Regions from separate parts of the Rahnella sp. BIGb0603 genome, predicted to be linked through region 1. Evidence: predicted binding sites of a transcription regulator. Region 1 holds the regulator's gene; the other holds the start of a gene.
The links. Region 1 encodes sigma-54, which starts transcription at its own class of promoters, with help from an activator protein. Its sites were predicted from a motif close to GTTGGCACANNTTTCGCTNT; they were not measured.
Positions count from the first base shown of each region.

Region 2: the regulator sigma-54 is predicted to act here: its motif matches at 3,525-3,544, upstream of M2403_RS01475 (branched-chain amino acid ABC transporter substrate-binding protein).

Region 1 is NZ_JANUEX010000007.1:137,061-153,354, reverse strand. It holds gene lptA (lipopolysaccharide ABC transporter substrate-binding protein LptA) at 1-20, shown strand, start outside; gene lptB (LPS export ABC transporter ATP-binding protein) at 27-752, shown strand; gene rpoN (RNA polymerase factor sigma-54) at 852-2,285, shown strand; gene hpf (ribosome hibernation promoting factor) at 2,309-2,596, shown strand; gene ptsN (PTS IIA-like nitrogen regulatory protein PtsN) at 2,706-3,176, shown strand; gene rapZ (RNase adapter RapZ) at 3,244-4,098, shown strand; gene npr (PTS phosphocarrier protein NPr) at 4,095-4,367, shown strand; gene M2403_RS18790 (transcription antiterminator) at 4,393-6,312, opposite strand; gene M2403_RS18785 (lactonase family protein) at 6,395-7,594, opposite strand; gene M2403_RS18780 (2-dehydro-3-deoxy-phosphogluconate aldolase) at 7,713-8,453, opposite strand; gene M2403_RS18775 (DgaE family pyridoxal phosphate-dependent ammonia lyase) at 8,450-9,577, opposite strand; gene M2403_RS18770 (amidohydrolase/deacetylase family metallohydrolase) at 9,567-10,700, opposite strand; gene M2403_RS18765 (DUF4310 family protein) at 10,771-11,418, opposite strand; gene M2403_RS18760 (DUF4311 domain-containing protein) at 11,432-12,208, opposite strand; gene M2403_RS18755 (DUF4312 family protein) at 12,241-12,540, opposite strand; gene M2403_RS18750 (SFCGS family glycine-rich protein) at 12,540-12,905, opposite strand; gene M2403_RS18745 (PRD domain-containing protein) at 12,952-13,302, opposite strand; gene rnk (nucleoside diphosphate kinase regulator) at 13,702-14,112, shown strand; gene cybC (cytochrome b562) at 14,344-14,730, opposite strand; gene pmbA (metalloprotease PmbA) at 14,893-16,233, opposite strand.
Region 2 is NZ_JANUEX010000001.1:308,045-324,338, reverse strand. It holds gene xylB (xylulokinase) at 1-465, opposite strand, end outside; gene dalD (D-arabinitol 4-dehydrogenase) at 476-1,873, opposite strand; gene M2403_RS01485 (sugar-binding transcriptional regulator) at 2,081-3,025, shown strand; gene M2403_RS01480 (YgdI/YgdR family lipoprotein) at 3,028-3,243, opposite strand; gene M2403_RS01475 (branched-chain amino acid ABC transporter substrate-binding protein) at 3,677-4,801, shown strand; gene M2403_RS01470 (ABC transporter permease subunit) at 4,881-5,795, shown strand; gene livM (high-affinity branched-chain amino acid ABC transporter permease LivM) at 5,806-7,095, shown strand; gene M2403_RS01460 (ABC transporter ATP-binding protein) at 7,092-7,982, shown strand; gene M2403_RS01455 (ABC transporter ATP-binding protein) at 7,991-8,695, shown strand; gene opgB (phosphatidylglycerol--membrane-oligosaccharide glycerophosphotransferase) at 9,117-11,426, shown strand; gene M2403_RS01445 (hypothetical protein) at 11,558-11,953, opposite strand; gene M2403_RS01440 (helix-turn-helix transcriptional regulator) at 12,107-12,916, shown strand; gene M2403_RS01435 (MetQ/NlpA family ABC transporter substrate-binding protein) at 13,095-13,937, shown strand; gene M2403_RS01430 (methionine ABC transporter ATP-binding protein) at 13,950-15,104, shown strand; gene M2403_RS01425 (methionine ABC transporter permease) at 15,085-15,741, shown strand; gene M2403_RS01420 (FAD-binding oxidoreductase) at 15,793-16,294, opposite strand, start outside.

The DNA of each region.
Region 1 (16,294 bases):
CGACCAAAAAGAGTAACTGATATTTTATGGCAAAATTAATCGCAGAGAATCTGGCAAAAGCCTACAAAGGCCGCAAGGTTGTAGAAGATGTCAGCCTGATGGTGAACTCCGGCGAAATCGTCGGATTGCTGGGGCCAAACGGTGCGGGTAAAACCACCACCTTCTACATGGTCGTCGGGATTGTGCAACGTGATGCGGGCCGTATCATCGTTGACGATGAAGACATCAGCCTTTTGCCATTGCATACCCGCGCCCGTCGCGGCATTGGCTATCTTCCGCAGGAAGCCTCCATCTTCCGTCGTCTCAGCGTGTTTGATAACCTGATGGCCGTACTGCAGATCCGCGATGATCTGAACAAAGAACAGCGTAACGATCGCGCTAATGAACTGATGGAAGAGTTCCATATTTCTCATTTGCGCGATAACCTCGGTCAGTCCTTGTCCGGTGGTGAACGTCGCCGTGTTGAGATTGCCCGCGCACTGGCAGCGAATCCCAAGTTTATCCTGCTGGACGAACCTTTCGCCGGCGTTGACCCGATTTCCGTCATCGACATCAAAAAAATCATTGAGCATTTGCGTGACAGCGGCCTCGGCGTACTGATCACTGACCACAACGTTCGCGAAACTCTCGACGTTTGTGAGCGTGCCTATATCGTCAGTCAGGGGAAATTGATCGCCCACGGCACGCCAGCCGACATTCTTGCTGATGAACAGGTTAAACGCGTTTATCTTGGTGAAGAATTCCGTCTGTGATCTGTGCCGCCGGAACCGTGCCCGTTTCGACGTAAAGTCTGACGGGAGGTCTCTGACAGAAGTTACTCAGTTTGTAATCAACGGAAATAAAACCAAGATATGAAGCAAGGTTTGCAACTCAGACTCAGCCAACAACTGGCAATGACTCCTCAGTTACAACAGGCCATCCGCCTGTTGCAACTGTCCACGCTTGAGCTCCAACAGGAGATCCAACTCGCGCTGGAGAGCAACCCTCTGCTGGAACAAACCGACCTTCATGATGAAATCGATTCGGTAGAAGCCACCGACAACGAAGCGTTAGATACCCGCGAAGCGCTCGAGCAGAAAGACATGCCCGAAGAGTTGCCGCTGGACGCCACCTGGGACGAGATTTATACCGCGGGCACGCCTTCCGGCACCGGCAACGATTACAGTGACGACGAGCTGCCAATTTATCAGGGTGAAACCACGCAGACGCTTCAGGATTACCTGATGTGGCAGGTGGAGCTGACGCCGTTTTCCGACACCGATGCCGCGATTGCCACGTCCATTGTCGACGCGGTAGACGATACCGGTTATCTGACCGTTTCCCTTGACGACATCCTCGAAAGTATCGGTGACGACAACGTCAGCATGGACGAAGTGGAAGCCGTTTTAAAACGTGTGCAGCGTTTTGATCCGGTTGGTGTGGCGGCGCGTGACCTGCGTGATTGCCTGCTGATCCAGCTTTCACAATACGCAACAGATACGCCTTTCATCACCGAAGCGCGCCTGATTATCAGCGAACATCTGGATTTGCTGGCGAACCATGATTTCCGCGCACTTATGCGTTCAACCCGGCTAAAAGAAGATACACTGAAAGGAGCGATGCTTCTGATTCAGTCTCTTGATCCGCGTCCGGGACAATCGATCAACACCGGTGAATCCGAGTACGTGATCCCCGATGTGCTGGTGCGAAAAGTGTCAGGTGTCTGGACGGTAGAACTGAATTCCGACAGCATTCCGCGTCTTAAGATTAACCAGCAGTACGCCGCGATGGGCAATTCCGCGCGCAGCGACAGCGACGGGCAATTTATCCGCAGCAACCTGCAGGAAGCCAAGTGGTTAATCAAAAGCCTGGAAAGCCGTAATGACACGCTGTTGAAAGTCACGCGCTGTATCGTTGAGCAGCAGCAGGCGTTCTTTGAACTGGGTGAAGAATTTATGAAGCCTATGGTGCTGGCCGATATCGCCAGCGCCGTAGAAATGCACGAATCGACGATTTCACGCGTGACGACGCAGAAGTTTCTGCACAGCCCGCGTGGAATTTTCGAACTGAAGTATTTCTTTTCCAGCCATGTCAGTACAGACAGCGGCGGCGAGGCATCGTCAACCGCGATCCGGGCGCTGGTGAAGAAATTAATCGCAGCGGAGAATCCTGTAAAACCGCTCAGTGACAGTAAGTTAGCCACCCTCCTTTCCGATCAGGGAATTATGGTGGCACGACGAACCGTCGCCAAATACCGAGAGTCTTTGTCCATCCCGCCCTCAAACCAACGTAAACAGTTAGTTTGACCTCAACAGAGAAGGAAGACATTATGCAGCTCAACATTACCGGACATCACATTGAGATCACGGATCCCCTGAGAGAATTCATCACGTCGAAGCTGGCCAAGCTTGAACAGTATTTCGACCGGATAAATCAGGTGTATGTGGTGTTGAGCGTTGAAAAGGTGCAGAAAGTAGCGGAAGCCACTTTGCATGTGAACGGAGGCGAGTTGCATGCCACCTCGGAGCATCAGGATATGTACGCGGCAATTGACGGCCTGGTTGATAAACTGGCTCGTCAGCTGAACAAGCACAAAGACAAACTGAAACAGCACTGACATTCATGTAGCCAACCCTGTGCTACAAACCTTCGGGCATCGGCTTGTGACCTTCGGGAAACGAGCCGATATAGCTTTAAGGGTGAAACAGCGCCAAAGTGAAGATGACATGATTAACGATACTGCAATGCAATTAACGTCGGTGCTTAATGCCGAATGCACCAAAAGCGGCGTTCATTGCGCCAGCAAAAAACGCGCACTGGAAATCATCAGTGAGCTGGCGGCCAAACAGCTAAATTTATCACCGCAGGTGATTTTTGACGCCATTTTGACCCGTGAACGCATGGGCAGCACCGGGATCGGTGCCGGGATCGCTATTCCGCACGGAAAGCTGGAAGAAGACACTTTACGTGCCGTCGGGGTGTTCATTCAGCTTGAGCAGCCGATCGCTTTTGACGCTATCGATAATCAGCCTGTGGATTTGCTTTTTGCCTTGCTGGTTCCGGCAGATCAATGTAAAACCCATTTACATACCTTGTCTTTAGTCGCCAAAAAACTGGCGGATAAAGGGGTGTGTCGTCGTCTGCGCGGAGCGCAAAGTGACGAAGAACTGTTCCAGATAATGACTGAAAACGAATAAATTACTGATTCCCGGTTGCGCGCCGGGAAAATGAATTCTGAACACTGAATGCCAGGGGAGTGACACCATGGTGCTGATGATTGTCAGCGGCCGTTCCGGTTCCGGGAAGTCGGTTGCCCTAAGGGCATTGGAAGACATGGGTTTTTACTGTGTGGATAACCTGCCGGTGGTGTTGTTGCCGCAGCTCGCCCAGACACTTGTTGAACGCAATACGTCTGCGGCCGTCAGCATTGACGTTCGCAACATGCCAGAAACACCGGAAGTTTATGAGCATGCGATGTCACAGCTGCCGGAAAGCTTCTCGCCACAGCTGCTGTTCCTCGACGCTGACCGTAATACCCTGATCCGCCGTTACAGCGACACCCGTCGTCTGCACCCGCTCTCCAGCAAAAACCTGTCCCTTGAAAGTGCAATCGATGAAGAAGCCGATTTGCTGGAGCCTTTGCGCTCTTCCGCGGATCTGATCATCGACACCTCCGAGATGTCCGTTCACGAACTGGCAGAAATGCTGCGTACGCGCCTGCTGGGCAAACGCGAACGTGAACTGACCATGGTCTTTGAATCCTTTGGTTTTAAACACGGTATTCCGATTGATGCGGATTACGTTTTCGACGTGCGTTTCCTGCCGAACCCGCACTGGGATCCGAAACTGCGTCCAATGACCGGCCTCGACAAACCGGTCGCTGCGTTCCTCGACCGTCATACCGAAGTACATAATTTTATCTATCAGACGCGCAGCTATCTTGAACAATGGCTGCCCGCGCTGGAAACCAACAACCGCAGTTATCTGACCGTCGCCATTGGCTGTACCGGCGGTAAGCACCGTTCGGTGTATATCGCAGAACAGCTGGCTGACTATTTCCGTTCCCGCGGGAAGAACGTCCAGTCCCGCCATCGCACGCTGGAAAAACGCAAATCATGACGGTTAAACAAACGGTAGAAATCAAAAACCGGTTAGGGATGCACGCCCGTCCGGCGATGAAGTTATTTGAACTGGTACAGAGTTTTGAGTCAGAAGTGATGCTGCGCAACGGCACAGGCATCGAGGCGGAAGCCAGCAGCGTGATCGCACTGCTGATGCTGGATTCCCCGAAAGGCCAGAAAATCGAAATCGAAGCCACCGGCCCCGATGAAGAACAGGCTCTCAGCGCCGTCGTAAATCTGATTAATTCAGGTTTTGACGAAGACTGAGGGTTAACGAACTGTTTAAGCCGTATTAAATGCGGCTTAAACAGTCGATAGCAATCGCCTTGAAGCTTTCAAAATTCTCACTGCTCAGCAAACGGCTCATCGAGCGTTCCCGCACAAACGTCACGAACAAATCGTAAATCGCCATTGCTTCCTCGTAATCCGCCTTGCTGATCGCCAGCAGGAAAATCACGTGCGCCGTTTCTCCTTCGCCCCAGGCAATGCCCTGCGGCGAAAGCAAAGTGATCACCACGGTTTTCTTCGCGAGCAATCCCAGCGAATGCGGCAGTGCAATGCCTTCGCCCAGCATGGTCGAGACAATCTCCTCGCGCTCCACCACCGACGGGTAAAACGCCTGATCGACAACCCCTTCTTCTTCAAGCTGCGAACAAACATGGCGAAAAAGCTCCGCCTGTGTCATCGGCTCATTGACGATCATGAAGTGCTTTTCGTCGAAGAATTTTTCCAGCATATACGGGCGCGTGCGGTCGACGAGTACCAGTTTGCCGAGCTGCTCCATCTGGTATTCGGTCGGGAACGGCGACAGCACCACCACCGGCTTATTCTTCTCGGTGATACGGGCGTTGGAGATAATAAAATCTTCGTCGATGTGCTCCAGCTGCTCGTAATCACGCAGCGAAACCACCTGCTTCATCACCAGTTGAGGATACTTACGGTTAATCTGCGCCTGGATCATACGGATGGTTGAATTGCCGGTGTCGCACACCAGCATCACCTGCGGATGGCGCTGGTAGCCAATGTTGTAATGCCGCTCCAGCCCGACGCCAATATGCAGCACCAGAAAGCCGATTTCATTCTCACTCAGCGTGTAAGGCGTGTATTTACCCCAGCTGGAAACGGCCGCCAGCGTGACGTCATACGCCATCGGATAATGCTGTTTGATATTGCTCAGCAGCGGATTGGGGATATTAATCTGGTATTTCACCCGCGTAATCATGGTTTTGATGTGCGTCAGCAGATCCGCTCGCAGCTGCTTATCTCCCTGCAAATCATAGTTATAGTGCGAGTTGATATACGAAAGAATGTAATCGACCAGCGACTCATCGTCGTCGGCGTTAATGTCCGTCGGTAAAATCTGCTGGACGCGGCGCGCGGCAATATTCACCCGCAGATACGCCTCTTCCGAAGCGGGAATTTCCTTACCGACCAGATTTTTCAGCTCCGCCGCCAGCCGCACAGAAACCTGCTTCACCGCCGGATCACCGTCTTCGGCATCAAAATCTGTCAGCGGATAACCGCCGGTAATGCGTTTGATCGCCACGGCGCAATAGAGGATCAGATACTGTTCGCCTTCATCCGTCAGCTGAATGGAAGACTGCGTCAGCAACTGATGCATAAAACGCGTCAGCGGAACCAGCGCTTCCGGCTCCAGACTTTCTGCTTTCAGTAGCGGATTCGCCTGCTCTTCGGCATCCAGCTGGAACAGCAAATCGGTCAGACAGGCGCGGATCGCCAGTTCAGCACCGAACAATTTCATGCCGTAGCGCGGCTTGGTTTCGATATTCAGGTGATAGCGCGCCAGATGCTCCCTCACCTCAGCCATATCATTTTGCAGGGTTCCCCGGCTGACAAACCATTCATCGGCCAGATCTTCCAGCTTTAATGAAAAAGCTGAGGTCAAAAAGCGGATCAGCAACGTCTTCACCCGCTCAGCGGCGGTGCGCGGCGTCGGATTCGGTTTACGTTGTGTTGATTGCTGTAACGACGAAAACAGCGCCGCATCATCGATGCGCAACTGATATCCGCTGCCCCGGCTGTGGACAAACGTCGCACCAAAATCGGCGATGATTTCGTTCAGCGCAGTAATATCGGCACGCACCGTGCGCGTCGAAACAGACAGACGTTTTGCCAGTTCATCCTGAGGAAGGGTTTCGGTTTGCAGCGCATCAAATAACTGCGCCAGACGTTGATTGGGAAATCTCACCATTGTTCTTCCAGTTCGTTTCAACGAGGCTCCGTTCACGAACAAAACACGTCGTGAACGGAGTTTGTTTCTGTTGCGGCACCGCTTAAGGCGCAATCACCATCTGTGACGGGCTGCCCACAGCCACATAGTCATCCACAAATGACAGCTTGCCGTTTTCGCCAGATACCTTGAATCTGGTGATGTTATCGCTTCGTTGATTCATTGCGTAAATATATTTACCGTCCGGTGACAACGTCAGCGTTCTTGGATAGTCACCGCGCGTCCAGGTTTCATCACTCCAGGTCATCGCGCCTTCACCGGTCACGTTGATTTGCGCGATGCTGTTGTGCAGACGATTGGCAACGTACAGATGTTTGCCGTCTTTGCTCAGCACAATGCCCGCGGCGAAGTTCGTGCCTTTGAAACCGGCCGGCAGCGTGGACAAGCTGTGCAGCTCGCTGAGCGTGCCTTTTACGGCGTCAAAACGATAGCTGGTCAGCGTCGAAGCCTCTTCGTTGATCAGGAAAACGACTTTGCCGTTAGGATGAAACACGAAATGGCGGGGTCCGGCACCTTCAGAAGAGGCTTTGATAAACGGCGGATCGTTGGCTTCCAGTACGCCGGTTTCACCGTTGAGCTTCCACTGATAAATCCGGTCCAGCCCCAGATCGGTAGAGAACACGAATTTGCCGGAAGGATCTGTGGCAATCATGTGCGCGTGTGGCCCGTTGTGGTCGCTGATGGCAAAACTGCCTTCCGCCGCCGCGGCCGGTTTGCCTGCGCCTGCCGGACCGGAATCCTGCTGGCTGTTACTGGCTTCACTCAGCTTCCCGCTGATGTCCACCGGGAAGACGGCAACCACGCCGCTGATGTAGTTCGCCACCAGCAGATGATCACCTTTTGGCGTCAGCGAAAGATACACCGGCCCTGCGCCCTGCGAATCCACCTGATTAATCAGCGTCAGGCTGCCATCTTCAGGCGCAATGCGATAGGCCGCCACTGAACCATGTTTGCCACCATTGTAATGATCAATTTCGCTGCCGATAAACAGCGTTTTACCGTCATGGCTGAGCACCATCTGCGCCTGATTTGGCAACTGGCTGGCGAGCGTTTTATCGCTCAGCGCGCCGGTTTTAGGATCGAACTTAAAGCGGTAGACACCTTCCCCGTTCGGGTTGTAGGTGCCGACGTAAGCATAATGCGGAGTCGTCGACGTCATTGTTTTTTCTGCTGCATAAAGCGGCGCGGCGCAGACTGCCAGCATCGCGGAGGTTAAACCTGAAATCAGAAACCAGTTTCTCATACATTTCCTCAAACCTGGGTTGTCAGACAAACGAGAGGCTCAGCGCCCGTTCAGTGGATGAAGGACGCTGAGTGTTTAACCGCGCAGACGGCTTACCGCGCAGGAAAGGTCAGAACCTTCAGCCCACCAGTTTTTTGACGCTGGCCAGCAGGGTTTTCACATCTTCAGGACGGGTATTGCCCGACGCGCTGTCGATGATTGAGCTGTAGATATGCGGGATGATTTTGGTCACGCCCGCGGCCAGTGCGATTTCCATGATTGGCTCGAAGTTTTCCAGATCGATACCGCCGGTTGGCTCCAGCCAGAAATCCTGTTCTGCACAGGCACGCGCCACGGCAGCGAATTCTTCACGAGTTTTCAGGCCGCCCATCGGGAAATATTTCACCGAGCTGCCGCCCATGTCTTTGAGCAGCGCAATGGCGGTTTCCACCGGCACAATGGCGTCACTGGCCGCGGAGCTTAGCGGGCCGGTGTTAATTTTGACGAAACCGACTTTGCCGGTCGGCGAAATCAGGCCGTTGACCACGCTGTCGTTTTGACCAAGCAGCGCACGGCTGGTGCCGACACCGGTGAAGACCTGATTCACATGCTGCGGCTGAACGTGTTGTGAAATCTGGCTGACCATCAGCGACTGGCGCGGATCGCCCGCACCTAAGCCAACGGACAAAGCGTTTTCGATAAGCGCCGCGTACTCTTTCATGTCCGTTACCGCACTCGTAACGTCCGGATAATTTTTGGAAAGCACACCGACCAGAACATGACCTTCTGCCGCCTCATAGATTTCACGGGCATTGTCTTTCGAGCCAGCCAGCACATTCAGGCACACGCGGTCACGGTAGAAATTCGGGGTCAGTTTCATGCTTTCTCTCCACTGAAAAGTTGTTTGAAACGGTCGGCGACGATGGCGAGTTGCGGCGGCGTTACGCTGCGCACATCAACTTCAATCTTGCCTTCGTTAGCGCGGTAGCCACGGAAATAAATCGCGATATCGCCGGTTTTCATCGCATCCACAATGGCTTTGGTTTTCCAGCCCAGTACCGTTTCATCGAAAGTGATTTCGGTACGGGCGATATCGCGCCCCGCGCTGTCCCAGACCACGCGTCCGGTGACGCCGTTAATTTCATTCAGGCTGGCGATAAATGGCGTCATCTTGTCGACCATTTCCTGCCCGGTGGTTTTGGGTTGCGTGATGTAGCTTTCGATGGCCTGCGTCAGGCCGAGAATGCCTTCTTTGCCGACTTTCATCGCACGGCCAATCCCGCCCGATTGCAGTTTCACCCATTCGACGTACTGTTTTTTGCCGAGCACCAGACCGCTGGTCGGGCCCTCGATGGCTTTTGCGCCGCTGTAAATCACCAGATCTGCGCCCATTTCGTAATAACAGGTCAGGTCTTCTTCTGCGGCAGCATCAACGATCAGCGGCAGGTTATGCTCACGGGCAACGGCAGCGGCTTCCGCCACCGAAAGAATGCTTTTCTGCACGCTGTGATGTGATTTGATGTACAGAATCGCGGCAGTGCGTGGCGTAATGCAGGCCGCAAGCTGGGCCGCAGAACATTCGTTGGCGTAACCGGCTTCCACGACTTTGCCGCCGCCCATTGTCACCATCGTGCCCACCGGCGCACCGAAATTCACGTTGTGGCCTTTTGGCAGCACGATGTCGTGAGGGACTTCCAGCGGTGCGGCATGCAGGTTTTCCAGCAGCCAGGCGTTATCTTTCACAATCACCGCCGCGACCGACTGCGCAATCCCGGCAGACGCACAGGACACCACCACCGCGTTTTCCACGTTCAGCAGTTTGGCGATATAAGCACCGGTTTTGTTCACCAGATCCTTCATCTCGAAATAATGATTCAGACCGGTATTCACCACCGCCGCAACTTCTTCACGCGGCGTGGAAACACCGAGCGCCGTCATGCGACCGGACGCGTTAATCACCTGTTTCAGCTGATATTTTTCATACAAAGATTGTTCAGAAGACATGAGCAGATTTCCCTTCTTCGGTTAACAGAGTGACACCCGCGACCACGGCGGCCAGAGGTACCAGCAAACTTTCGCCCTTCGCGGACTGACCTTCGGAATCGACAAATACCTGCGGCGCAAAACGCTGCTCGAACAGAGTCAGGTCGGCGTCAGCGCCCACTTCGAGACGGCCTTTGGCAGGCAGGCGTAAAGCATCGGCGGCGTGTGAAGTGACGCAATCAATCACTTGCGTCAGTGTCATGCCTACGCTAAAGAACTTCGACATGACGGTCGCCAGGCTATGCACCGGCCCGTTCATGCGGTTGCGGCAGTAAATATCGGAGCTGATGGTGTGGGGCAAAATGCCCTGCTTAATCGCCCGTTCCGCCACTTCAAAACTGAAACTTGCGGTCCCGTGACCGACATCCAGCCGCACGCCGCGGCTCAGCGCGCGCTTAATGGAATCGCGCAGTACACCTTCTGGCGAGAGGATGCGGTTTGGCTTGCCGTTATAGCAGTGCGTGATGATGTCGCCTGATGTCAGCAAATCGGCGATTTCATCGAGGTTCGGCGGGTTATTACCGATATGCACCATCAGCGGCAGATCGTTGTTTTCCTGCTGAATCTCTTTGGCGCGCACCAGCGGTTTAATACCGTTCTGGCCGACCACGCTGCTGCTCATGCGCGCTTTAATGCCGATAATAAAACCGGGGTTTCGCGCGATGGCGTCACGCACGCCGACTTTGTCGATCTGCGTCATATCCGCCAGTTCGTTCTGCGTGACGATGCCGGTGCGCGCGATATTCAGGAACGCGTAGACGTTGGTTTTCGCTGCACGGGTAATCTGATAGAAATCATCAACATCATTCGCGCCGGTGCTGCCGGCATCCGCCACCGTGGTGACACCACAGGCGATGCCAATCAAATCGGCATCGTCATGATAAATGGGTGATTTCGGGTAACAGTGAACGTGGGAGTCAATCCAGCCTGCGCTGGCGTAAACTTTGCCCTGAAGGTCGAGTGTCTGGCGGGCTGTGGCGTCGGGTGCCAGCGTGCCGATGGCGGCGAATTTGCCGCCCTGAATTGCAATATCAGTCAGGCTGCCGTCTGTGCTTTTTGCCTGTCGGATGATTAAGTCATACATACGACGTTCTCCATAATCTCAGGCGCCAGAGAAATCCTGACGCCTGATTACTGCTTTCTTATTGAAGTACTTACAGTGATACCGGGAAGATAGCGCCCAGCACCATCGCACCGAGAATGGCACCGCCGGTGATAGGTTTCTGCCACAGGTAGAAGCCCAGCGCGCCAAGCAGTGAACCCAGGCCGATTGGAATCGACGCGGCCATCGCGGAGAGGATAATCAACGGTCCGAGGAAGCGGCCGGAGGCGTTACCCGCACCCATCATTACATCCGCACCGTAGGTGGAATTGCTCTGATTGATGGTGAATTTACGCGCCAGAATAATGATGTAACCCACGGCTAAACCGAGGATCAGGCCGGTCACCAGCGAAGCGGCAAAGTTCGCTACCGGGAAGATAATCCCCGCGCCCAGCAACAGTGCCGGAACGCCCAGACCAATACCGGTCTGGATCGCGCCGCCGATATCCAGAATACCGACCAGCGAACCTTCGATAATGCGGGCAAACAGGAAACTGGCACCGAAGGCCGCAACCGCGCCGTACACACCGGTATCCATGCCTGAACGCAGCATCGACACAAACGCCACTTCGTTAAAAGCACCAATGCCATACAGGTAATACATGTGTGTCCCGGCGAAAACGCCTGACGACAGCAGTCCGACAAAAATCGGGAACGACCACTCGGCGTACCAGAAACCACGTTTGGCTTGTTCTTCCATTGTCATGTTCCTCTTACTTGCCGCTGAGTGAGTTGTGAATGCCGTTCAGCCACGCGGGAACATCCAGCATGAAAGACTGCAACAGTTTGACGTCGAAACCGCGGAAGAAGCCGCTGAGTGCGAACAGCGCGATAATCGCCGCCATCATCACTTTGGTGACGCGGTTCCAGCCGCTTTCTTCAACGCCTTTCCCGATCAGAATACCCAGCACCAGACCCGGCACGGCGTTACCCATGATCATCTGCGCCAGACCGCCGAAGATGGTGGCCCAGAAACCGGAACGACGCCCTGCATCAATCGCCGCCAGCCAGAAAATTACGGGCATGACGGTGTTCACCAGCAGGTTGGCCGCAGGCACCAGCACTTTAATCGCCGTCACCTGTAAAGCCGCAGGTACCGCGGAGGCGGTGGTATTCAGGAATGCCACCACAATCATGCCGATGATGCCGCCCGCAATCGCCATCTTGCGCGGGTCGTGCATGGTTTCAGCCACATTGCGGTTTTTGAACATCAGAGCAGCGGTCGCCCAGTGAGGGATGATGCGGTGGTCGACGTCCTGTGTGAAAGAACCCGCCGCAACGGAAGAAGCCCAGGCGTTAAAGAAGAAGCCCAGACCAAATGAGAAATGCGAAGCCGGATCGCCTTCACAGGAATTTAATTCCCCAAGAGTACGAAAAGCCCCCATCCCTTGTACGGTAGGCGCGTGGAACATACGTGCAGCACCTGCACCTACCCCCACGCCAACCAGTCCGCCGATAATAAGCGACTTAAATAAAATAATTAAAAACATCAGTATATCCTTGTCATTTATAGCTAACGTTTTTATTTCGTGACAAAAACTACCTGTTCCGTATTAATAACAGTCAGGTTGACGGTAATGTCTAACGCCACGTAATAACTCTTTCTTTCCCTGGCCAGAAAAAAGAACAGAAACTTTTCTCTTTTCACTGACTCTTCTGCCTTTATTACCTTGACGTCCTGCGGTTCAATACGCAGCAAGACATTATTGGCAGAAGATTTGAGAACCGTTCTCTGAACCTGACTCAGTGCGGAAGAAAAGGCGGCAGCCTTATTTTCACCTTTTCCTTCAACCCGAACTGTCGTGCTTAATTGTTGCTTCATTACGCCTGACCATACTTCTTGTTATAAGCTTCAACCAGGCGCTGACCCAGTTCTTCTTTATCCATAAATCCGAACCCTAATACCAGACAGCCTTCGTTAATTGCCGTCACACCTTCATCCACTGAACGCATCCCGTACTTGGCTTTATATCCGTATTTGTTTTGTGCGGTAATCGCACCGGCGCCGCCGCTGCCGCAGAACGAAATACCAAAGGTCGCGCCTTCTGTTTTCATCACGTCGCCGAGTTTCATATCGGCTGCCATGCCTGGGACAACAATGGCTCTTCCGCCAGCCGCTTCCACGCCTGCTGCCACTTTCTGGCCTTTACCTAAACGGTCGCCAATCACAACTAATACTTGTCCCATAATTTACTTCTCCAGTTTGGTTAATTCGTTAAATCAAAAATCAGGATTATTTCGGTTCGTTGTCTCTTGCGACTTCAAAATGCACCGAGAGCAAATACGCTTCCTCAATCGGTAAATTTCCGAACCAGCTGACAACTTCTTCTGCCATTTTCATGGACTCATCAGAAATTTCGTCAAATAAATCTTTTTCGACTTCAGGCAATGGTTCGCCGGTGATTGAGCGTAATACCATGGCTTTAACGTGTGACGTTAACATCTGTAACTGAACATCTGTGGTGTAGATATTCTTCGCACTTTGCATTGCCTGAATATCTTTTAATACTTTCTCTGTTATTGCAGGAGCATCTTCCAATTCTGTCTGCCCGTTACCCTTCACAGATGCGGTTCCGTTATTCACTCGCGGTTACCTCTCTCCTTGCCTGACTTTCTATTTTCAGTCGTTTATTTCGTCTGTCTTTACCCTAACCCTGGAGAGATTTCCTGTGTAGTGGGTCTTTTTCCAGTTCGAAGTGGAAATACGGTGAGCTGAGCAGATCTAATTCGCAAAACGAAAAGTTAAGTCGTCATATCACTGAGTATTACCGTCTGTAGCAGCGTATTTCACTGGTAATCGGATTTTTCGCAATGCGGATTAATTCCCTTACAACGCTTTCTTTTACCGATAAGAATGCCTAGTATCAAAGAACACATGCAGAACACTGACACCCCCGCGCTTACCCGCGGGGGTGTTATTTTTTGCCGACCGGCACCCCACTCGCATGAAGCGGGTGATGCAAAAGGAACCATGGAGAATGTTATGAGTAAACCGACACTGATCATCAATGAACTTGACGCAGAACGCCTGGACACATTGCTGGCGCAACCGGCATTTGCCAGCAGCCCGGTCGCCGATGCCCTGAATGAAGAGTTGGATCGCGCAGAGATTTTGCCGCCCGGGGAAATTCCTGCCGACGTAGTTACGATGAACAGCAAGGTTCGCTTTACGGAAGGTAAAGAAGGCGAAGAGCACATCCGTACACTGGTCTATCCGGCAGCGTTGAAAGACAGCAATGAGCAACTGTCGGTGATGGCCCCGCTCGGCGCTGCCCTTTTAGGCCTGCGCGTCGGCGGCAGCATTACGTGGGAAATGCCCAATGGCGAAGAAAGCCACATTACCGTGCTGGAGTTGTTGTATCAGCCGGAGGCGGCCGGGGAACTGAGAAGTTAAGATTTTTTTGCAGAAGCCGCTGCAATGGCGGCTTTACTTAAGGATGAGAAAATTTCGGTTTCTCACCTGCAGTGATCGCTTAACGCGCAGCGCCGAAACCGCCCAAGAGAGGGAAGTGCTTTCCCTCTCTTGGGCGGTTTCGGTGCGAGAGGCCGTGTGATAACCGTTATTGAGAAACCGAAACTTACGCTGCTATCAGCATGAAAAGCCGCCTAAGCAGCGGCCATCTGCTTACTTAAACTTCTTGTGGTTCTCATTCCTTGTGGCCTTAAACCCTTCGGCTTCTTTCTTCGCTTCATCTACTTTGCCGGCTTTCGCCAAAGCTGATGCCGAATCAATCTGCCCAATCAGCGTATCCAGCCCTTTGTGGTAATCCTGAATCTCCGGACTGTCCGGCGCTTTGCCTTTCAGCTTCGGCGGTGTGGCTTTTTTCGCGTCTTCCGCTGCCGCTTTCATGTTCGCCAGGCTGGTCGTAAGTTCTGCCTGATCATTGGTCTTCAGCACTTTGCTGTAGTTATCCGCAATCGTGTCCATGTCCGTTTCTAAATCTGCGGCCAGAACCGCCGTACTGCTTCCTAACAGGGCGATTACCGCCAACGCCATCAGTTGTTTGCGCATATTCTTTTCTCTCTATTGTTATTTATTTGTTAGTTAAAACGACATTGCTTGTAAGGCTTTATAAAAATAGGCTGAGAGAGAGGAAAACGGGATGAATTTTTTGTAAAGAAAGGTAGTAAAGGAGGAAGCAGCGATCGGGCGATCGCTGCTTTTAAGTCAGGATTATTCGCCGGCGATTTTCATCGCAGGCAACAGCACGGAGCCGCACTGAATGTTACTGCGGGTTTCGATATCGCTGCCGATGGCGACCATATTGCGCCACATATCTTTCAGGTTACCGGCGATGGTGATTTCGCTCACCGGATACTGGATCTCGCCATTCTCTACCCAGAAACCTGCCGCACCGCGGGAATAGTCACCGGTCACGCCGCTGACGCCCTGGCCCATCAGTTCGGTAACAACCAGACCTTTGTCGAGTTTACGCAGCATACCCGCGAAATCATCGCCCTGACCCGCGATGCGCCAGTTGTGAATACCGCCCGCATGGCCGGTGGTTTGCAGACCGAGTTTACGCGCGGAATAACAGGTCATCAGCCAGTTTTGCAGCACGCCGTCTTTAACGATATCACGGCGTTCGGTGCGCACACCTTCGCTGTCGAACGGCGTCGAAGCCAGACCTTGCAGCAGATGCGGATGTTCTTCAATGGTCAGCCATTCCGGCAGAATTTGCTTGCCGAGGCTGTCGAGCAGGAATGACGATTTACGGTAAATGCTGCCGCCGCTGATCGCCCCGACCAGATGACCGAACAAACCGGTCGCCACTTCGGAAGCGAACAGAACCGGTGCCTGCATGGTCGGTAATTTACGCGGTGCCAGACGCGATAACGTGCGGCGTGCGCACTCTGCACCGACCCATTCAGGGTCTTTCAGGTCGCTCATTTTACGGGCGATGGAATAGGCGTAATCGCGTTCCATGTCACCTTCGTGTTCAGCAATAACCGAAGCAGAAATGGAGTGACGCGTCGAACAATAGCTCTGCAACATACCGTGGCTGTTGCCGAAAACCCGGATGCCGTAGTGGCTGTTGAAACTGCCGCCTTCAGTGTTAGTGATTCGTTTATCCGCCTGCAATGCGGCTTGTTCAGCACGGGCGGCCAGTTCGATACTGCGATCCGGATCCAATTCTTCCGGATGGAATAAATCCAGATCCGGCGCATCGAAGGCCAGCATTTCTTTATCCGCCACACCCGCGAACGGATCCGGTGACGTATAACGGGCAATATCCAGCGCAGCCTGCACGGTGCGGGAAATCGCGTCAGGGCTTAAATCGGTGGAAGACGCGCTGCCTTTACGGTTCTGATAATAAACGGTGATGCCCAGTGCGCCGTCGCTGTTGAATTCCACGTTCTCGACTTCGCCAAAACGGGTGCTGACGCCGATACCGGTGGTTTTGCTGACCGCCACTTCTGCGGCATCTGAGCCTGCTTTCGCCAGCTCCAGTGCCTGTGAGACGGCCTGTTCCAGGGTTTTACGCTGCTGCGCAACTTGATTGACTACGTTCATCGGCATGCCATCGCTTATGAGATAAAAGGGATTGTTCTACACTGAATTATGAAGACGATTA
Region 2 (16,294 bases), on a different contig from region 1:
TTTAGGCAGCAGGACGGTCGCCGTTTGTTCAAAAATCTCCGGTTCATGTCGCGCCACCCACAAGAGTTTCGGGGCAGTAAAACCAGGCATAGCCAGATTTCCTGCAACCTGATGAAGTTGCGGTGCGCTTTGCGTGAGTTGTGCGCATTCCGCTGCGCTGCGTGTGTCATTCCATAAAATGGCAGGACGCAGTACCCGGCCTTCGCGGCTGAGAAGAACCGCGCCGTGCATTTGCCCGGATAAACCGATGGCGCTGACCTCTGACCATCGTTGCGGCAACTTACTGCGCAGGCTCGAAATCACCCGCTGCGTGGCCTGCCACCACTCTTGCGGATCCTGTTCTGCATGATGCGGATGCGGGCGGCTGACTTCGAGCGCCTCACCGGCACTGGCCAGTAACCGGCCCTGATCGTCAATTACGACCGCTTTGATTTCCGACGTCCCTAAATCCAGTCCGAGATACATAGAGTGCTCCTCAGACGCGTTTTGCGTCATTCAGCCAGTGACGGACGCGCTCAACGGACTGGCGCATCATTTCGGTAAAGGCCTTATCGCCCGCCAGTCCGGCAAACAGCTTTTCATCGGCGGCAAATTGCGCCACCGGATCAGCGCTGCTGAACAGGGCATGCACCGCCGGAGCGTCGAGAATACCGTCCTGATATTCGTAAGGCAGAAGACCGAGATGCCATTGCTGCATGAAAACGAAGAACAGCGCAGGCAGCATGGCAGTGGCCCGTGGCGTCTGACCGCGCTGATAACATTCCTGCAAGGTCGGGGTTATGAATCCCGGAATTTTAGAGAAACCATCGGCGGCAACACGCTGATTTGTGTCCTGAATGTGTGGATTACTGAAACGCTCGAGCACGACATCGCGGTAGCGCGCCAGATCTAACGGACTTGGCGTCAGGGAGGGGATCACGTCTTCCGTGACGTAGTCATACGCCATCTGGCAAATGGAGGGAGTACGCGTGCTTTCATCGATAAAGCGCTGACCGGTCAGCGTCCCCGCCCAGGCGATGCAGCTGTGGCTGGCATTGAGAATGCGGATTTTTGCTTCTTCATACGGCAGAACGGACTCCACCATTTCTACGCCAGCCTCTTCCAGGTGCGGGCGACCCGCGATGAAATCATCCTCGATTACCCACTGAATGAAAGCCTCGCCCATAACCGGCACCCGGTCTTCAAATCCGGTTGCCTGAGCCACACGCACGGCGACGTCCGGTGACGGACGCGGGGTAATGCGATCCACCATCGTGTTCGGGCTGCGGGTGTGATTTTTTACCCAGTCGCTGATGTCGTGTTGCTGGCGCAGGGCCAGAAATTGCAGCAGACCGTGACGGAAACGTTCGCCGTTATGGCGAAGATTATCGCAGTTCAGCAGGGTGATATCGCCACCCTTAAGCGCAATCCGACGCGCCAGAATATGGCCGATGGCACCATAAATCGTGCGGCATGCGCCCTGCAAATCAGCCTGAATATCAGCATTTTGCTGGTCGAGATTGAACTGGTTATCAAGGTAATAACCGCCTTCGGTCACGGTAAAGGAAATCACTCTGGTGTGCGGATCTGCCCCCTGAGCCACCAGCGCGGCCAGTTCGTTATCCCACGCAATGATTTTCTGAATGGAAGTGATGGTTTCATATTCACGCTCACCCTGCGGAGTGACAGTTTCCAGCACGTATTTACCGCCCTGCGCCTGCAACGCGTTCAGCAGCGGAACGCCATCTTCGCGAATGTTACCCAGTGCGATTGACCAGCTGTTATCTCCCTTCGCCAGTAAGCGGTGCAGATACCATGCCTGATGGGCCCGGTGGAAAGAGCCGCTGCCGATATGCAGCCAGACAGACGATTGCGGTTGGTGAGCATTTTTCATCAGATTCTCCACAAAGTGATTATTGATTTGATGTGAGCTTAAGCCCTTTTAGTGGGCTTTTGCTCGATTGCGGTTAATCTAATGGAATATTTGCCCGTTAAATGGGCTTTAGCTCACACATTTCGTGGGGCGATGTATTTAGCGATCACAGGAAGAGGCGAAAAACGATAAAATCTCGCCACTGAAAACACCGGCTGGAATGCGCGCATGAGTAAGAACGACAAGAAAATGGATCTGGCTGCACGGGCGGCGTGGATGTATTACGTCGCCGGGCAAACCCAGCATGAAATCGCCGAAGCCTTAGGCGTTTCGCGGCAGGTCGCCCAGCGGCTGGTAGCCAGCGCGATCGATAACGGGCTGGTCAGCGTTCACATTTCCCATTCCGTGGGGCGCTGTATGGAACTGGCGGCGCAATTACAAAAGCGTTTCGGGCTGGATATTTGCCAGGTGGTGCCGGGGCAGGGTATGACGCCGTCGGGCATCAGCCACGCCATTGCGGTGGCGGGAGCGCAAGTGATGACGCAGTTTATCCGCAGCGATGAACCGATGATTATCGGCGTGGGTTCCGGGAGAACGCTGAAAGCGGCCATCGACGAACTGGCGGATATTGAAAGACCGCAGCACAGCAGCGTTTCGCTGATTGGCGCGATTGCGTCGGACGGCTCCTGTACCCGTTACGACGTGCCGCTGCTGATGGCGCAAAAAACACAGGGACGCTATTTCATCCTGCCTGCACCCCTGTTTGCCGACGGCGAAGACGATCGCGCGATGTGGTGCAATCATCGTATCTACCGCACGGTCAGTGAAAAGGCCAGTCAGGCCAACGTGACGTTTATCGGTATCGGCACCATTGAACCGGGGTGTCCGCTGCACAAGGACGGATTTATCAGTCTGGAAGAAGTGGAAAAACTCGCGAAAAGCGGGGCCGTGGGAGAAGTGCTCGGGCACTTTATGGGACAGGACGGACAGCGCATCGACAGTGTGCTGAATTCGCGCCTCACCAGCGTCGGACCGCATCCGCATGATGATCAACCGGTGATCGCGCTGGCCGGTGGCGCAGATAAGCAGATTGCTATCCGCGCCGCCCTCGAAGGTCGCTGGATCAACGGGCTTGTCACCGATGAGTCCTGCGCGCAGGCGTTGCTGGTTTAACCCTACTTCTTCACAATCCCCGCGATATCATTGGTGTTCATCAGATGATAATCGCCGTTCATGTCGGTATAGCTGGTCATACCGGTATCGCGGTCGCGATCCGGTTCGCCATGGGCGAAAAGCTGATCGCCGGCTTTGGTATTGATCACATAATCGCCGGCGCAACCCGTCAATGTCAGCGCCAGAACCACAGCCGTCAGGCAGGATAATTTCTTCATTGTTCAGTAGTTTCCCGTTGCAATCATCTGCCCGCATTACAAAACAACCTGCCGCAAGAAGCAAAGGATAAAAATGTCACCAGGCGTAATTGTGTGAACGGAGTGACTGATTTATCACGACTCATTTTGGTGCACGCCGTTTCGCTATCCTCATTTTCTTCGCTTTTTAGCACCAGCCCAGTGCGGTGTGATCCCGTCGTCGTTTCTGTCAGTTGCCCGTAACGCGGGCTGAGCGCTATCTATACTCACAGAACCCGACACATTCTCAGAGCATTGGAAACACTGGCAGATATTTTGCTTATGTTTCTTACCTTTGATTAAACCTCGGGAAACCTTTCGTCTTTTGGCGTCAGCCGTGAATTTCAAAATCAAGCTTCAGAATTTTCTTTTTAGTTCAGGTTTCTACTCAAACACAGTGCTAAGGATCATGACGATGTCGATGAAATTTATGAAAAGTCCGCTCTCTTTGTTGCTGGCCGGTTGTCTGGTTACCGCTTTCTCCGCGCGTGCGGATATTTTGATTGGCGTTGCGGGTCCGTTTACCGGGCCGAATGCGACTTACGGTGATCAGTACTGGCATGGGGCCACGCAGGCTGCCGAAGACATTAATGCCGCAGGCGGGATTAATGGCGAGAAAATTAAACTGGTCCAGGGCGATGACGCCTGCGAACCGAAACAGGCGGTGGCGGTGGCTAACCGTTTAGTCGATCAGGATAAAGTGCAGGCCGTGGTCGGACATTTCTGTTCTTCCTCCACCATGCCTGCCTCCGAGGTGTATAACGACGCCGGAATTATCGCCATCACGCCGGGCTCCACCAACCCGCAAATCACCGAACGCGGCATGAGTGACATGTTCCGCATGTGTGGCCGCGACGACCAGCAAGGATTAGTGGCGAGCGATTACATCATCGACAAACTGAAAGCCAAAAAAGTGGTCATCATCCACGATAAAGATACCTACGGTCAGGGTCTGGCGGATGCCACCAAAGCGGCGCTCAACAAACGTGGCGTGAAAGAGGTGATGTATGAAGGCCTGTCGCGCGGCGAAAAAGACTTCAACGCGCTGGTGACAAAAATCAGTGCGCAGAAACCAGATGTGGTGTTCTTCGGCGGCTGCCATCCGGAAGCCGGTCCGTTAGTCCGCCAGATGCGTGAGCAGGGCGTTCAGGCGACCTTCTTCTCCGGCGACTGTATCGTTAACGAAGAAATGGTGACCGCAGCCGGCGGCCCGCAATACACCAACGGCATTCTGATGACCTTCGGTAAAGACCCGCGTCTGATCCCTGACGGCAAAGCCGTTATCGATAAATTCCGCGCCAGCAAATTTGAACCGGAAGGTTATACCCTCTATTCCTACGCGTCCGTTCAGGCCATTGCTGCCGCATTCAAAGCCACAGGCGGCAGCGATTCCGCCAAAGCCAGCGCCTGGCTGAAAGCCAACAGCGTCGATACCGTCATGGGTAAAAAATCCTGGGACAGTAAAGGCGACCTGAAAGTCTCTGATTACGTCGTATATAAATGGGATGACAAAGGCAAATATCAGGAAGTGAAAGAATAAAGCTGTTTGATTTGCCATTTTGAACCCGTGTCAGACTGCGCCTTAGCCAGGCGCGGTCACAAAAAGAGACAGCGTATTTATGGATTCTTTCTTCCTGCAACAACTGTTTAATGGCATCACGCTCGGTGCGGTTTACGGTCTCATCGCCATCGGCTACACCATGGTTTACGGCATTATCGGCATGATCAACTTTGCCCACGGCGAAGTGTATATGATTTCCGCCTACCTCTGCGCCATCGCGCTGGCGTTGCTTTCCTTCTTCGGGTTGCACTCCTTTCCGCTGCTGATCCTCGGCACGCTGGTGTTCACCATCGTGGTCACCGGCGTCTATGGCTGGGCGATTGAGCGCATTGCGTATAAACCGCTGCGAAACTCCACACGCCTTGCGCCGCTGATTTCGGCCATCGGTATGTCGCTGATTTTGCAGAACTACGCACAAATCAGTCAGGGGCCGCGACAGCAGGGGATCCCGACCATGCTGGACGGTGCCATCCGCTTTCATATCGGCGAAAGCTTTGTCCAGATGACCTACACCAAGCTGTTCATTCTGGTGGCCTCGCTTCTCGGAATGCTGGTGCTGTCGTGGATTATCAGTAATACCAAGCTCGGTCGCATGTGTCGTGCGGTGCAGCAGGACAGAAAAATGGCTTCAATTCTCGGCATCAACACTGACCGTATTATCTCGCTGGTTTTTATGATTGGGGCGGCGATGGCCGGGCTGGCGGGTGTGCTGGTTACCATGAATTACGGCACTTTCGATTTTTACGCCGGATTTATCATTGGTATTAAAGCGTTCACGGCGGCGGTATTAGGCGGCATTGGTTCGTTGCCGGGGGCGATGCTGGGCGGCCTGATTCTGGGGATCGCCGAAGCGCAGTTCTCAGGCATGGTGAACTCGGATTACAAAGATGTCTTTTCGTTTGGATTGCTGGTGGTGATCCTCATTTTCCGCCCTCAGGGTCTGCTGGGCCGTCCGGTCGTGACGAAAGTGTGAGGGAAATAAAATGACGACACAAACTGCTGTGAGCAGCGGATTTTCGCTTAAACGCTGCCTGCTGGATGCCATTTTCGCCGGGCTGGTGGCGCTGATTATTTTCGGGCCCGTCGTGGGTGTGGTGCTGGACGGCTATAGCTTTACCTTCCATTCCCAGCGGCTTGTCTGGATTATTGCCGCCGTCATGCTCGGGCGCTTTTTACTCAGTGCGTTCCTGGAAACCGCGAGCGGGCAGAGAATGCGCGCGCGCTTCGAATCCGACAGCGCCGGTGTGTACGTTCGTCCGCCGGATTACAAAAGCAATCTGCGCTGGATATTGCCTCTGCTGATGGTGCTGGCAGTCTTCTTCCCGTTCGTGGCCACGAAATACATTCTGACCGTGGCAATTTTAGGGCTGATTTACGTGCTGCTGGGTCTCGGGCTGAATATTGTGGTCGGGCTGGCCGGGCTTTTGGATCTGGGATATGTCGCTTTTTATGCCATCGGCGCTTACGGGCTGGCGCTGGGATATCAGTATCTCGGCCTCGGATTCTGGTCGATGCTGCCGCTGGCTGCCTTGATGGCCGCGCTGGCGGGCGCGTTACTGGGCTTTCCGGTGCTGCGTATGCACGGCGATTATCTGGCGATTGTAACACTCGGTTTCGGCGAAATTATCCGCCTGGTGCTGACTAACTGGCTGTCGTTTACCGGTGGCCCGAACGGTGTCTCCGCACCGCCACCGACGTTTTTCGGTCTGGAATTTGGCCGGCGGGCGAAAGAGGGCGGCGTGCCTTTCCACGAGTTTTTCCATCTGACTTACAACCCGAACATGAAGTTTATTTTCATCTATGCGGTGCTGGTTCTGGTGGTGTTGCTGGTGCTGTATATCAAACATCGTCTGACCCGCATGCCAATTGGCCGTGCGTGGGAAGCGCTGCGTGAAGACGAAATCGCCTGTCGTGCCATGGGGCTGAACCATGTGCTGGTAAAACTTTCGGCGTTTACGCTCGGCGCTTCAACCGCCGGGATCGCGGGCGTGTTTTTCGCCACGTATCAGGGATTCGTCAACCCGACCTCTTTTACCTTCTTCGAATCTGCGCTGATCCTCGCCATTGTGGTGCTGGGCGGAATGGGCTCGACCCTCGGCGTGGTGCTGGCGGCGTTTGTGCTCACCGTTGCGCCGGAGCTGCTGCGCAGTTTTGCCGAATATCGCGTGCTGCTGTTCGGTGTGCTGATGGTAGTGATGATGATCTGGCGTCCGCGCGGGTTAATCCGTATCAGCCGCAGCGGGTTTACCGTGCGTAAAGGAGTCGCGCCATGAGTGAAGCGTTAGCAGATAACACTATTCTGAGCGTCGAGCATTTACGCATGCATTTCGGCGGCATCAGAGCGTTAAACGATGTGAATCTGGCGGTCAAACGCGGCTCAATTACCGCGCTGATAGGCCCGAATGGCGCGGGGAAAACCACGGTATTTAACTGTCTGACCGGATTCTACAAAGCTTCTGGTGGCAATGTTTTCCTCAATACCCGCCGTCGCACCACCAATGTGATTCAGGTGCTTGGACAGAAATTCCAGCCAGATGACTGGATAAAACCCGCGCAACTGGGTAAGCGGATTTTCTACAAAATGTTTGGCGGCACGCATCTGGTGAACCGTGCAGGACTGGCGCGTACTTTCCAGAATATCCGGCTGTTTCGCGAAATGTCGGTGATCGAAAACCTGCTGGTCGCGCAGCATATGCAAACCAACCGTAATCTGATCGCCGGTGTGCTCAATACGCCCGCTTATCGCCGTGCGGAAAATCAGGCACTCGACCGGGCATTTTACTGGCTGGAAGTGGTGGAACTGGTCGATTGCGCCAACCGGCTGGCGGGCGAAATGTCATACGGTCAGCAACGGCGTCTGGAAATCGCGCGGGCGATGTGTACCGCGCCGGAGATGATTTGCCTCGATGAACCGGCGGCAGGGCTGAATCCGGTGGAAACGCGCACGCTGAGTAAAATCATCCGTTTTCTGCGCGATCACCACGATATCACCGTCCTGCTGATTGAACACGATATGGGCATGGTGATGGACATTTCCGACCACATCATCGTGCTCGACCACGGCGATGTGATTGCCGAAGGTTTGCCGCAAGCCATTCAAAATGATGAAAAAGTGATCGCCGCTTACCTGGGCGCCAGTGAAGATGAGGTCAGCCTGTGAGCAATGCGATGCTGGAGTTTCGTGAGGTCGATGTTTTTTATGGCGCGATTCAGGCGCTGCAAAAAGTATCGTTGCAGGTTAACGAGGGTGAAACCGTGGCGCTGATCGGGGCGAACGGCGCAGGGAAATCGACGCTGCTGATGTCAATTTTCGGGCAGCCGCGCGTGCAGAGCGGGCAGATACTGTTTCGCGGAGAAGATATCAGCCGTAAATCCACGCACTTTGTGGCGTCGGCCGGGATTGCGCAATCGCCGGAAGGGCGGCGCGTTTTCCCCGATATGACCGTCGAGGAGAACCTGCTGATGGGCACCATCCCGGTGGGAAATAAATATGCGGCGGAAGATTTGCAAACCATGTTCGATTTATTTCCCCGCCTGAAAGAGCGGCGGAAACAGCGCGCGATGACCATGTCCGGCGGTGAGCAGCAGATGCTGGCGATAGCGCGTGCACTGATGAGCCGCCCGAAACTGTTATTGCTCGATGAACCCAGCCTCGGGCTGGCACCGATTATCGTTAAACAGATTTTCCAGACGCTGCGTGAACTGGCGCGCAACGGCATGACGATTTTTCTGGTTGAGCAAAATGCGCATCACGCCCTGAAGCTTTCCGACCGGGGCTATGTGATGGTCAACGGGCAGATACGTCTGAGCGGAAGCGGGGAAGCATTGTTGCATAATCAGGAGGTGCGTAAAGCCTACTTAGGCGGAATCTGATTTTTCCTTCTTTATGCCCGTAATGCCGCGTATTGCGGGCTTTCCCACAAATTTCTTTCTCAATTTTGCATCTCCCTCCACATTTCGCTCATACTGTTCGGCTATCATGCAATTCTTACAAATTGGTGACTGGAAAGTTAAATTTCTGAGTTATCATGCAGAGTTACCCATCAAAAATTTGTTAAAGATGAGTTTTTTAGGATGAATCAATGACCTGACGCAGTGTTAAAGCGTTGACCCTCAGGGGGCAACGGGCTATATAACGCTGTCCGTTTTTGGCATGAATTTTCCTGTCTCAAGGATCAAGGATGAAGTGAATGGCGAACGGGCCATTCATTCGATGAGTTGAACCGTCGGCGCTGCTCGTAAAACAGCAGAAATGGGTCGTAGCGTTTATTGTTTAATCAGACAGGGTGCTGAAATGGCTTCTGAGATAATTTCTTTTGTTTTATTTCTTTCCTCTATCTTTTTCTACGTCACCCGCGCGTCGGCCAGCCGTATCTGGTTTTCGCTCGTTCTGTTTTTCCTCGGGCTTTACGTCATCCTCAACGTCATTTTGATCGGCAGTAATTATTTTACTGGCGAAGGCATTACTGACGCCGTGCTTTACACCGTCACCAGCAGCCTGAAAGGCGCCGGGCTGAACAAATATATCCTGCCATTCATCGGTTTACTCGCTGGTCTGATTGCCGTTTTTGCCCTGCTGGCGTGGTGTCTGAAACAGCGTCGTGCTAAAAACAGCAGCGCGGTCTACAGCGTACTGGCCGTGGTGCTGGCGGTGTTCTCGGTCGGATCCACACAGGCTTTCCAGAATATTTCCCGTCTGGTAAAAACGCAGATCAGCGGCAATGGCGCGGACTTCGACACGTATTACAAAGTGCCGGAGAAAGTGGTGAAAGGCGCGAAAAAGCCGAATCTGGTTTACATCTATGGTGAAAGTCTGGAACGCACTTATTTTGATGACAAAGTGTTCCCCGGGCTGACCACCGAATTAAGCCGCCATAAAGCGCAAAGTATTGATTTTACCAATACCAAGCAGGTTCCCGGCACCGGATATACCATCGCCGGCATGGTGGCTTCACAGTGTGGTATCCCGCTGTTTGCCCCGTTTGATGGCAATGCGTCCAGCGCATTAGCCACGTTCTATCCGGAAAACGTCTGTCTCGGCGACGTGCTGAAAGGTGCGGGTTATACCAACTATTTCTATCAGGGTGCGGAACTGGCGTTTGCCGGTAAAGGCACTTTCCTGAAATCTCACGGTTTCGATCATCTGTATGGCTACAATGAACTGCGTCCGACCGTGGCTGACCCGGCGTATAAAAATGACTGGGGCTGGTATGATGACACGCTGCTTGACGAGGTTTATAAAAAATTCATCACGCTGAGCAAAGAGGGCAAGCCTTTCTCGCTGTTCACGCTGACGGTCGATACGCATCACCCGGACGGCTTTATTTCCCGTGGTTGTACCCGCAAAGACTATAAAGTGAACGGGAAATCCAATCAGTCACTGAGCGCGGTATCGTGCAGTCAGGAGCTGATTTCGGCATTTATCGACAAGATTAAAGCGTCAGGTTATTTCGATAACACCATCATTGTGGTGTCTTCCGACCATCTGGCGATGAACAACACCGCGTATAACATTCTGACCAAGCAAAACCGCAAGGACTTGTTCTTTGTGCTCGATGGCCGTAAACCGGTTGGCGATCTGAATGCCGCGAAACGCAGTACTCTTGATAACGGTGCCACGGTGCTTGATATCATGGGAGGCGACAACTACATCGGCCTGGGGCGTAGCGGTTTTTCCGCGACTTCCATGACCGCGCAGTTCCTCAATATTGATGACAAGGTGAATGCCTGGAAACCTGCGGTTATCAAACAGTGGGGCTTCCCGAACAGCATTAAAAATTACACGGTCAACAACAAGGACAACAGTTTCACGTTCTCCGGTATGACCATCAAAACGCCGTTCATCCTGAAAGTGACTGGCGAAAAAATCGAGCCTATGTTCGACGTCTATCTCTCCACGCCGCTGAAAAAACAGCTGGCCGGACTGGCAACCAGTGACAACTTTGTCTGGGTGGATAAATGCTACGAAATGGGGCGCGTCTGGGCACCGGAGCTTTCGCTCAATACCGGTCTTTGCGTGGCTTCCGGTAACCTGGGTGCGAAACCTTCTATCGTGCAGGCAACCGGCGACACCTTCAAAGGTAAAGTTGATTTCGCCAAAGACACCTCAGGCAGTAATGCGATTTACCAGCAAACGCTTCAGGCGCTCAATATTGACGATGAAGCAACGAAGTATCAGTCTCCGGCTATCGCCTTTATGGTGCCGGGTTTACCGGAGCAGGTGAAAGCGATTACCGGCGTTTCCACGGTGGAAAACTGGGGACGCTGGTCGGATGCGAATCTGGCGCCATCGGTGAAAATCGATTACGTCAAACCGTTGCCCACTACGTTTGATGTGGTGATCCGCGCGCGTGCTTACGGCAATAACATCGATAAGCCGGTCTCTGTCCGCGTGGGCGATCAGGAGCAATTTGTCACCTTCGGTGATCAGGACGGTATTGTGAAAGTGCAGTTCACCAACCCGGAAGCGGCGCAGAGTATTGTTATCACGCCACCGGCGCCGACCGAACCCACCGAAGGCACCAGTGGCGGTTTCCAGCCACGTAAACTGGGCATTGGCATGGTGTCACTGGAAGTTCAGCCGGTTGAAGAACCGCAATCCTGATAAGCGCGTGTGAGGCATTACGGCTGAAATGAAAACCCGCTCCGGCGGGTTTTTTTATAGGCTTTTTCAGAGGGGATTTCACACTGGACAGCGGTTAGGTGTCACTGTTATTGTGATAATGAGAATCACTATCAATTATTACCGGTCAAAATTTTATGTGCCAGGACGAGCGCTTCCTGTTCGTCAGCCACCATCAGCATCCGGTAGCCCCAGAATTTTTCATAGGTCAGGGCGAAATCTTCTGCCGCAATCCGGTTGGCGGTGTCCGGTTCGATGTAAATACTGGCTTTAACCAGGGTGCGCAGCGCCACGCGGTTCACTTTTCGCCATTGCACGATAGCCTGCATTTCTTCTTTCGATTGCTCATGGCGCTCATTGCCAAGACCTTCATCATTGATGAAAACGAAGGGCTGATTGCGTTCCAGCAGGGCATCAAAGTGGGCAAAAGGAGAGGAGTTGCTGCCATCAACCGGGGTGGCTTTAAACTGCAAGCGGACGACGGGAAACTGGTCGGCATTAATAAACATGGAGTTGCTCCTGGAATATAAAGTGGCAACGCGGGGGGCGCTTCCCGCAGAGGTGCTTACCTTACCCGACCCGCTTGCGCACAGTCATTGCACAGAATCGCCAGACTATTGTTCATTCCGGCCAGATCCGGTTCCTGTTGAGGAGACACTTTTATGATGTCGGTTTCACTGAGCGCCACATCCCGCAACCAGCCTTCCGTCACCTTTGACGTGGATAACGTGCCGCGCCCGGTTGTATTGCTCAATGCCACGGTTGCCTCACAAAACTGGGAATATGCCCGCCACAGTCACCGCCGTGCGCAACTGTTCTATACCCTTCGCGGCATCCTGAATTGTGAAATTGAACAGGGCGTATGGATTGTGCCGCCGCAATGCGCGGTGTGGATCCCGGGTAATCTGCCGCATGTGGCAAGGGGGACGGAGGAAACCGAATGCTACTGCCTGTTTATCGAACCGGGAACGGCGGCGAATTTACCGCAAAGCTGTTGCACGATAGCGGTTTCACCTTTGCTGCGTGAGCTGATGCTGAAGGCGACACAATTTCCTGAGCTGTATGCTGAAGAAGGGCGGGAAGGGCGACTCATTGCCACCCTGATCGATGAGATTTCCGCAGCACCCGCTGAGGGGCTCAATCTTCCGATGCCAAAAGATGCGCGGCTGAAGCGGCTGACCACATTGCTGCTGGCCAATCCCTCAGACAAAATCCGGCTCCGTGAATGGGCCACGCGGATTGGCATGAGCGAGCGCAATATGAGCCGGTTGCTGATGCAGGAAATAGGGATGAGTTTTGGTCGCTGGCGGCGTCAGTTGCATGTGATCCTCTCCCTGCAGCGACTTTCACAGGGCGAAAGTGTGCAGACCGTCGCGCTCGATCTGGGCTATGAAAATGCCAGTGGTTTTGTCACGATGTTCCGTAAAGCCGTCGGAAAACCCCCCGCCAGATACCTTGCAGAACACGAATAAATCCGCCATGAGGCCTTAGCTCTTTTATCGAATTACTATCCCGTTTTAGTTATTCGTTTTCGAAATATGTATCATTAAAACAATATTATAAAGAAATAAGCCGATGGGTATACTCGCCAAATTCCTGCACTAAAACACAGCCCGGTGCAGGCCTCTCATCACACTTTTGGGGATACCTATGCGCAAGACATTAAACACAGCTAAGACCCGTATTAACCGTGCATTTTTGCTGGCCGCCATGTCTGCGGCCATTCTCTCCGGTACCGTGCTGGCGCCGCTGAGTGCGGCACACGCCGCCGATAAAACCACTATAAAAGTCGGCATTATCAGCGGGGAGGATGAAGATGTCTGGCGTGAGGTGGTGAAGCAGGCGGCTGCGAAAGGGCTGACCGTGAAACCGGTTATTTTCAATGATTACAACCAGCCGAACGAAGCGCTGCAAAATGGCGAAGTCGATGCCAATGCCTTCCAGCATCAGCCATTCCTTGATAATCAGATTAAAGTGAATCATTACAACATCGTGCGCGTTGGCGATACCGCCGTGTGGCCAATCGGTTTGTATTCCAAAAAAGTAAAATCAGCCGATGAACTGAAAGAAGGCGCGGTGATTGGTGTACCCAACGATCCATCAAATGAAGCCCGTGGCCTGATCCTGCTCCAGCAGTCTGGCGTCATTAAGCTTAAACCCGGTGCCGGTATTTTTGCGACTACCGCTGACATCACCGAGAACCCGCGCCATGTGACCATTAAGGAGTTGGATTCCGGCATTATTGGCCGTTCCGTCCCTGATTTAGACGCGGCGATTGTGAATACCGACTGGGCGCTGAAAAGTGGTCTGACGCCTGCCGACCGAATCGCGCAGGAGCCGGTAAAAGGTAATCCTTACAACAACTTTATTGCGGTGAAAACAGAGAATGTTAACGCGCCGTGGGTGAAAACGCTGGTCAGTTCTTACCAGAATGATGCCGTCAAACAGGAGTTTGATAAGGTTTATAAAGGCACCGGCGTGACGGCCTGGTAAGGATGTAAAAGCATGACAATAATCACTGAGACCGGGGCGCAGTTTACCGCGACGTCCCCGGAAAAGGACAATGCCCGCCGCCCTCTGGCGGGCACTCCGGCACAGACTGACCGGATTGCTGACAAGGATGCTGCACAAAATGTGGTGCGGTTGCATCAGGTCAGCCGCCGGTTTGGGGAAACTCAGGCCCTGAACGGCGTGTCATTAACGGTAAAACGGGGCGAAATTCTTGGGATTATTGGCCGCAGCGGGGCAGGAAAATCGACCCTGATCCGCTGTCTTAACGGGCTGGAGCAACCGGATGACGGTGTGATCGAAATCGAAGGTCACGCCATTACCGGGCTGAGTGAAAAACAGTGGCAGTCGGTGCGCAGCCGCGTCGGGATGGTGTTTCAGCATTTCAATTTGCTGTCGGCCAAAACTGTTGAGCAGAACGTCGCACTGCCGCTGAAGATTGCCGGTTTCGACAAGGCACGACGTCAGGCGCGTGTCGCCGAATTGCTGGCGCTGGTCGGGCTGGAAGATAAAGCCAAAAGTTATCCGGCAGCATTGTCCGGCGGCCAAAAACAGCGTGTCGGCATTGCCCGCGCGCTGGCGGCCAGCCCGGCGCTGTTGCTGTGTGATGAAGCCACGTCGGCACTGGATCCTGAAACGACCCGCTCAATTCTCGCGCTTCTCCAGTCACTGAATCAGAAATTGGGGATCACGATTTTGCTGATCACTCATGAGATGGAAGTGATCAAGAAAATCGCCCATCGCGTGGCGGTGATTAACGCCGGTGAAATTATTGAAGAAGGCCCTGTGTGGCAGGTATTTGCCCATCCGCAGTCGCAACTCACCCGCACATTATTGCAGGGCCTTCTGCCTCAGTTACCGGAAGCGCTGGCCGATGAACTGACGGCTGATCGTCAGGGGCAGGCGATTTACAGCGTGCAGTATGCCGGACAGGGCATTCAGGGGGAGATCATCACCCGGATGGCGGCGGAATTACCGGGTAAGTTCCGGCTCATTCAGGGCGGTGTGGATCACATTCAGCATTACGCTATCGTGCGATTTTTCTACTCGGTACCGGTGGCTGATACAGCCGCCGAGCAGGCCGTTTTACACTGGCTGCAACAGCGCCAGGCAACTGTGGAGCTGACGGGCTATGTCTCCGGTAATGCTTGATCTTTTATTCAATGCCGTCCAGGAAACGCTGCTGATGACGGCGGTTTCAGGTTTATTTTCACTGATTGCCGGTTTGCCGCTCGGATTGATTCTGGTGATGAGCAGCCCGGGAGGGATTGCTGAAAATCACTGGGTTAACCGCTCGCTCGGGCTGGTGATCAACGGTTTCCGTTCATTGCCGTTCATCATTTTGCTGGTAGCACTGATACCGGTGACCCGATTTCTGGTCGGAACTTCGCTGGGCACGTGGGCGGCGATTGTTCCGCTTTCCATTACCGCCACGCCGTATTTCGCCCGTGTGGCCGAAGTGTCGCTGCGGGATGTGGATCGCGGGCTGATAGATGCCGTTCGTGCAATGGGTGCCAGCAAACTGCGTATTGTCTGGGACGTACTGATCCCCGAAGCATTGCCGGGAATTTTGTCCGGATTTGTCGTCACACTGGTCGCACTGATTGGGGCCTCGGCGATGGCGGGCGCAATTGGCGCGGGCGGATTGGGTGACCTGGCTATCCGGTACGGCTATCAGCGCTTTGAAACCGTGGTGATGGTGGAAGTGATTGTGGTGCTGATTGTCATCGTCTGCGGCATTCAGTGGCTGGGCGATCGCATTGTGGCGCGCGTGGACAAACGTCATTAAAAAAGCCGGTCGTCATCGGGCGACCGGCTTTATCAGATTGGCTCAAAAATGCTACATCTCACTGCGTGAACGCCAGCGCTCACGGGCCATAAAACTTTTGACACCCACATCCAGGAACGGGCGCGGCGGCAGATAATTGGCGCGTCCGACCGCTGCCATATCCGCCAGCAGCGGGTTATCTTCACCCAGCGCATGTTCTGCCAGCAAACGGCCAAACGCGCTCTGTTTCGAGCTGCCGGAGCCGTTACAGCCTGCCGACGAATAGACATTCTCCGATAAATTCCCCCACACCGGTGCGCCATTACGCGTAATGCTGATCAGCCCTGACCAGGTGTAGGCCATATTCACATCCTGCAATTGCGGGTAAATCCGCGCAAACAGCTGCTGATGACGGCGCGCGTGGCGGCCGGTTTCCACCGCACTGGTCACCAGATCCGGCGCAAAATTGACGTGCTCGCGGATCAGGAAACGATGGTCAGCGGTATATCGTAACGTTGCGCCCGCCAGCGCATTCACCGGTGTAGATCCCCACGCAGAGATATTGCCAATAAGT